Regions from separate parts of the Virgibacillus proomii genome, predicted to be linked through region 1. Evidence: a T-box and tRNA genes for the amino acid it is inferred to sense, from the RefSeq annotation. Region 1 holds a T-box; the other holds one or more tRNA genes.
What was found. A T-box is a leader RNA that pairs with one kind of tRNA and senses whether it is charged. The one in region 1 lies ahead of glyQ (glycine--tRNA ligase subunit alpha), so its partner is inferred to be a tRNA-Gly.
Positions count from the first base shown of each region.

Region 2: it encodes a tRNA-Gly, which carries the amino acid that the T-box ahead of glyQ (glycine--tRNA ligase subunit alpha) is inferred to sense. The anticodon was not compared.

Region 1 covers NZ_FUFN01000010.1:2,229,850-2,233,276, forward strand. Annotated here, with positions in the region: gene glyS (glycine--tRNA ligase subunit beta) at 1-645, opposite strand, end outside; gene glyQ (glycine--tRNA ligase subunit alpha) at 647-1,525, opposite strand; T-box leader at 1,592-1,760, opposite strand; gene recO (DNA repair protein RecO) at 1,810-2,553, opposite strand; gene BN1066_RS17865 (YqzL family protein) at 2,604-2,750, opposite strand; gene era (GTPase Era) at 3,032-3,427, opposite strand, start outside.
Region 2 covers NZ_FUFN01000008.1:303,190-306,616, reverse strand. Annotated here, with positions in the region: gene dat (D-amino-acid transaminase) at 526-1,401, opposite strand; tRNA gene BN1066_RS02325 (tRNA-Gly) at 1,774-1,847, shown strand; gene BN1066_RS02320 (ABC-ATPase domain-containing protein) at 2,548-3,427, shown strand, end outside.

The DNA of each region.
Region 1 (3,427 bases):
GGCATCTACCATAACATATTGTTGATTCATTATTTCTTCATAGTTAGCCGGAACATCAATGATTACTTTTTCTCCTAAAAAGCGATGACCATAAGTAACATTACTGCTTAATACATTTACTATTTCAAATGGAATAATTTCGGATCCAAACAAACCAACTAACCAGCGGATTGGACGTGCGTAACGTAAGGAATGTGTTCCCCAGCGCATATTTTTACCAAAAGTTATGGAGGTAATAATATCTCGAAAACCAGGTAATAATTCTTTGGTTGGTTTCCCTTCAATATGCTTTTTCACATATATATAAGGTGTACCCTTGTAATCCTTGATATAAATGTCTTCTACTGACCTCCCCTGTCCTTTCGAAAACCCAATCGCTGCCTTTGTCCAATTACCAGATTCATCTTTAGCTATTTTTTCAGCTGGCCCTTTTACTTCTTCCTCTATCGTTGTTTGCTCTTCAGATAGACCTGTTATAAGTACAGCTAACCGTCTAGGGGTAGAATACGTTGTTAAACTTTCAAAAGGTATACGTAATCCCTCCAGCCAAGCTGCGGTTTTTTCCTTTAATTGGTGTTCAGCATCATCAATAAATCGAGCTGGTAACTCTTCTAATCCGATTTCAAATAAAGCGTCCTTTGTCATGTTATTGCTCCTCCTTTTTCAGCATAGGGAACCCTAATCGTTCTCTTTCAGCAACATAAGCTTTGGCAATTCCTCTTGCTAAATTTCGGATTCTTGTAATGTATCCTGTTCGTTCAGTAACAGATATGACGCCCTTAGCATCCAAAAGATTAAATGTATGCGAGCATTTGAGCACATAATCATATGCAGGGAATACGAGGCCCTTTTCCATTGTTGTCTTTGCTTCTCGTTCATAATTAGTAAACAGCTCAAAAAGCATTTCTGTATTAGATGTTTCAAATGTATACGTAGAATGTTCATATTCCGGTTGGAAAAAGATATCTCTTACAGTCACTCCATTTGTCCATTCTAAATCAAATACATTCTCTTGGTCTTGAATATACGAGGCTAACCGCTCAATTCCATACGTTAATTCTACTGAAACTGGATTCGCTTCTAAGCCACCGATTTGCTGAAAATAGGTAAATTGTGTAATTTCCATCCCATCTAACCAAACTTCCCAACCCAATCCAGCTGCACCCAATGTCGGATTCTCCCAATTATCCTCTACGAACCTTATATCATGAGCAAGCGGATCAATGCCTAATTTTTCTAAAGATGCTAAATAGAGCTCTTGAATATTATCTGGAGAAGGCTTCATAATAACTTGAAACTGGTGATGCTGATATAGCCGATTTGGATTTTCGCCATATCTCCCATCTGCCGGTCTTCTTGAAGGCTCAACATAAGCTACATTCCAAGGCTCTGGACCTAGGCTTCGTAATAATGTCATAGGTGACATCGTACCTGCTCCCTTTTCGACATCATATGCTTGCATTAAAATACAATTGTGTTCAGACCAATATTTTTGTAGTGTTAAGATCATTTCTTGAATATTCATCCGTGCGCATCCTCCAATACAGTTAATACAATATAAAATCCCCGGCCCTCATGTCTAGCGAATAGACATAGGGACGGGGTTAATCCGCGGTTCCACCCTACTTGCTTATAACTTATAAGCCGCTTTATTCAACATGCTCCGAAGCGCCCTTCCTAATTGTCTTCTCGCTCAGCTCCCACCATTCTGAACTCGCTATAGAGATTTCAACAGTACTCCTCTTCATCTTCGCATAAACTTATAATATTCTATGTCAAATAATAAGGGAAACTGTAAGACCTGTCAACTTATTTCACTGAATTCAGTTGACGTAAAAATCTTCTCGATTTCAGGAAGTATCCTCCATAATAATCATAATAGTTATCTAACAATTGCCTGAGCAGTTGTTTGTTTTCCTCTTTTACTGATATACTGGTTACTTGCTTAAGCTCAACAGTAGAAAAAATATGTAATAATTTTGCAACAGCATCTGGTAATAAAACAGCTTGGGGGTCCATGCTTCGACAAGATGAACATAGTAGCCCCGCCTCTTTAATAGAGAACGCAAAAGGAAGATGTCGTTGTTTGCAATTTGAGCAGTGGGTCAATGTTGGAGCAAAGCCGCCTTTCTTATATAGCTTTATTTCATACATCATAAGGGGAATACGAGAATCCTCCTCTTTTTCAATCCATGACATAGTTTGATAAAGCTGATCGAAAATAAAAGGATCTGGCTGTTTATCATCTAATAATTTATCCGTAAGTTCGACTGCATAAGCTGCGTATGCAGTCTTAATAATATCTTCACGAATGGATCGAAAGGAATAAAGAATATCGCCTTGTTGTATCGTGCTTAACCCTTTGTTTATATACATTAAAAATTCAGCGTATATGAATGGCTGCGTTACAGCAGCCATTCTGCTCTTTGGCTTTTTTGCCCCTTTTGCTATTGCTGAGAGCTTCCCAATTTTTTTACTATAAATCGTTACAATCTTATGCGTTTCCCCGTAATCTCGTGTTTTTAATACAATACCTTGTATCTTTTCAAGCAATTAACTTCACCTTTCTTACTAAGGAAGCTACTTTCATTAGCTACAGTTATTTACAACTTCGTATCGATTGGAGTTCTGTTTTGATCTTCACGTTGTCTAGGTCTAAGAGGGTTTTGTTCATTTTCTAACTCTTTCATTAGCAAATAGGTTTCAATATTTCCTGTTTGACTAAATAGTTTCCAGGTTAAATCGATCACCATAAACCCCACCTTTCTTCAATATTTGAAAATGGAACCTATTATTAGAATGACCACAACAGATAAAAGAATTAGTATAAAAATTTACCATGTATTTTGTTAAAAAGGATGTTTAAAAATTTCGAGATACCATGTGTTTTTTATTTTTTTCCAAGTAAATTCTGACTAGTCATGCTAACGTTCACCGGCTACGGTATACTCCCAACTTCTCTACTCTTTTAATCGTTTCTTATATGAAGCATGTAAAGGGAAAATGTCGTTCTATTAATATTGTCAAGTCTTTAATATTCGTCACTACGGAAACCAAATTCATGGAGCTGACTTTGTTTATTACGCCAATCTTTCTTTACTTTAACCCAAAGTTCTAAATAAATCTTTGTGCCCAATAAAGCTTCTATGTCTTTGCGCGCAGCTTTGCCAATTTTTTTTAACATACTTCCTTGTTTACCAATCAATATACCCTTTTGTGTTTTTCTTTCAGTAACAATGGTAGCCTGAATAAGCAACTTATTATTTCCGTTTTGGTCCACATTTTCAATGACAACAGCTATAGAATGCGGAACCTCTTCTCTGGTAAAATGTAACACCTTTTCTCTTATTAGTTCGCTAATAATAAAACGTTCCGGATGATCTGTGATTTGATCATCAGGGTAGTATTTTGGACCTTCATCCAGCTG
Region 2 (3,427 bases), on a different contig from region 1:
TGCCTCTAGCAAATAGGTATGGAATTGTAACTGTCCTGAGCTAGCCTAGTTAGTGAAAAAACTGGAGTGTTGGTAGAGTAGTATAATATAGCTTTACCAACTAAGAATCGTGTCAGAATAACGAATGAATCTAACAATTTGAAAAGTTAATGTTGTCTAGGAAACAATATTTGGTTTTTACAGTATGGATATTTATTTGAAATTAGCATCGTCTAGCATAGGAGTTCAAGCATGATAAAACTTAGATAAGAAGGATGGTTCGCCGTCCAAAGGCATATGTAAAGTAGTAATAAGATGAAAAAATACGAAGTCTCATCATGATGAAAGACTTCGTATTATGTTAAGAGGATGAAGGTATGTTGGGAATATTAACTAAAAAAGAAAAATCGAAATAACGTATCGAATTTCAAAGGTGACACAATAGAAATTTTAATCCCGCTTTTAGAGTTTAGAAAAGGCAAGCTTCAACAGCACACTTCGCGTTTTTTTCAGGGATGTTGTGGCGTTTAGCTTGCCTTGGTTTTTCTATGTGCTAGAAGCAATTTTGTTGTCAATAATTTCTGCATCTTTTTCGTATGCTTGCTGCAACTTACGGGTAATTGGACCAGGGATACCATCTTTTATCTGTTTACCATCCACACTTACAATCGGCATTACCTCAGACGTACTACTAGATAAGAATACTTCATCTGCATCATAAATATTTTCTTTATGAAAACCTTCTTCAAAAAATGGAATAGAAAGAGATTTGGCAAACGCTTCTACTCGTAATCGTACACAGCCGTGCAAAATACGATTTGTAGCAGGATGGGTATGGATTTCTCCATCTTTAACAAGATAAATATTTGATGAACTACATTCAGTAACAAGCTCCCCGCGATGCAAAATTGCTTCGTAGCAACCTTGCTCTCTTGCTTCTTGCTTAGCAAGTACATTTGGTAATAAGTTTAAACTTTTAATATAACAGTTTTCCCACCGTACATCTGGTGTTGTAATTGCTGAAACACCGTGCTTAAGCTTATCTAATTGACGTGGCAAGTCTTGAACATAGGCATACATATTTGCAGGAACGTCTTTTGGGAATACATGATCACGTGGAGCAGATCCTCTCGTCGCTTGTAGATATACTTTTCCATCTTTTACCATGTTGTTTTTTTCTAATAATTTCAATAATAATTGAGTTAATTCTTCCTTCGATATAGCCAAATCGATTTTAATTGCTTTTGCGGAACGAAATAGCCGATCGAGATGTTCTGCTAGAAGATAATATTTTCCCTCGTATATACGGATGACTTCATAAATTCCGTCGCCAAACTGAAGCCCGCGTTCTTCAAACGGATATCGCAGGCTGTCTTGATGTGTAAACTTCTGTTGTGCAATTACAATTGGATATACAGCCATTCTTTTTCTCCTCCCTAAAACTTATGACTATTCTATAACTTCTTTATTAGATTGTAAATCTTTCTAAGCAAATTTTTTTCATTTTTGTTCAAAGGAGAGTGGTTCAACTGCGTTACAATGTAAGTATGAACGGCAGGGAGTCATCCGATGTCCAGAACTTGTAACTTGCTTCGTTTTATTTATGTCTCATAAGCTTGACTGAATTAGTAAAAAGAACAAATTGAAGGTGTACAGACAAAATAAAACAGTTTAGAATTCATTTTTTGTCGAAAAAAATTAAAAAATGTCTTGATCTAACTTTGAATAACTGTTATAATAATTTCTGCATTCAAAAAATGTATATTTTTTAAAAGTTACATAACCTCAATGAATGCGGGTGTAGTTTAATGGTAAAACCTCAGCCTTCCAAGCTGATGACGAGGGTTCGATTCCCTTCATCCGCTCCATACATATGTCTTAACGCAGTATTTCGTAATGTAAAGGGTACGAAGTATTGCGTTTTTAGTTTTTTGAAAATTAGAGTATTAACTGGGATCTATATGTTTGAACCAGTTATTATTATTTTAGTATGAAGGGTGAATTTTTCTTTAATTGGTATCTAGAAAACGATACTGTTTCTATATGGTGGATAACTTTATTGATAAATTACCTTCCGTGATCAAGCAGTAGCAAACTTCGATCTTCTTCCTGCGATTAGTTAACTTCGGCACGAATCTAAAGGAAGACCGACTAAAGCGGGCTTGCCGCTCAAGTATAGGCATACCCTTGTTTTAGAGGCATGTTTCCTTTATCCCGCATGTAAGGTGCCGTATTTTTCTCATTTCAAACAATGTGCTAATGATGTTGCAAGCATGATGGGAAAAACGGCCCCTAAATGCCCGATTCGTTCAACTAACATTCCGAGGTAAAATGGAATGAAGTTTCACTTTATCCCGTCAGAATATTTCTAGTTTGTACGTCATTAAGAGAACGCTTGTCCTTTATGTTTTTTAAAAAAATAGATACCTCATGCTTTTCCGGAAGATTTGTTTTACTTCTTTATTGGGAACATGTAAAATCGGAAGCAGAAAAAGAAGATAGTTGTTATTAGAGGCTTGTTTCATTTTTTTGACTAATGAATTTAAAGCAATAGAGGTGTGTGTCTATATGAATAGTCTAGTGAAGCTTTTAAAGGAAATTGATAACAAAGGCTATAAAGCATATAAACGTATTCAAGGAAACTATCAGGGAACGGATTATGAGTTTATGATTGATCATGTTCAAGGAGATCCGTTTGCTGCTCCTTCTAAACTTAGAATCATTATTCCTGCAAGTAAGCGACAAATTAAAGCTGAATGGCTTCAAACATATGCAAGAAAGATTGCTGTTGAAGATGCATTTGCTCGTATAATAGGTAAGGTTGTAGCTCAGCAAGCTTCTCATGTAAAAGGCTCAGGTAAGAGCGGCTTCATCTTTTTTGATCGCCCAGGGCAAGAAAAGCTGGAGCGCAGTGCTGTACAAATTACCTCAGAAAAAATAACGGTTTGTATTTCAGTTGGACTACCGGCAAATGGAAGGAAAATAAATAGTAGAGAAGCTGATAAATTATTTTTCCGTGTTCTTCCAGACATTATTAATCATTCTGTTTTTACAATTACTAATAAAGCAATTGAACAGGCGATCAAGTTAGCAGACCAGCAAGAAGCAATTCGTCAAGTAATGAAAGAAAATAACTGGGTAGCGTTTTTAGCAAATGGATCAATTTTACCTAGAGAAAGCGGAATTAGTAATCGACCTTTAAAGCAGGCGATACCGTTCCAAAGTCCACCTGAAAATGAGGTGGAGATACAGATTCCTCATTCTGACGTGCCAATCAAAGGAATGGCAATTAAAAAAGGAATTACGTTAATTGTCGGCGGTGGATATCACGGTAAAAGTACATTGCTTAGGGGAATAGAACGAGGAGTATATTCACATGTAAACGGTGATGGAAGGGAGTTTGTTTTAACCGATCCTTCCGCAGTAAAAATTCGATCTGAAGATGGTC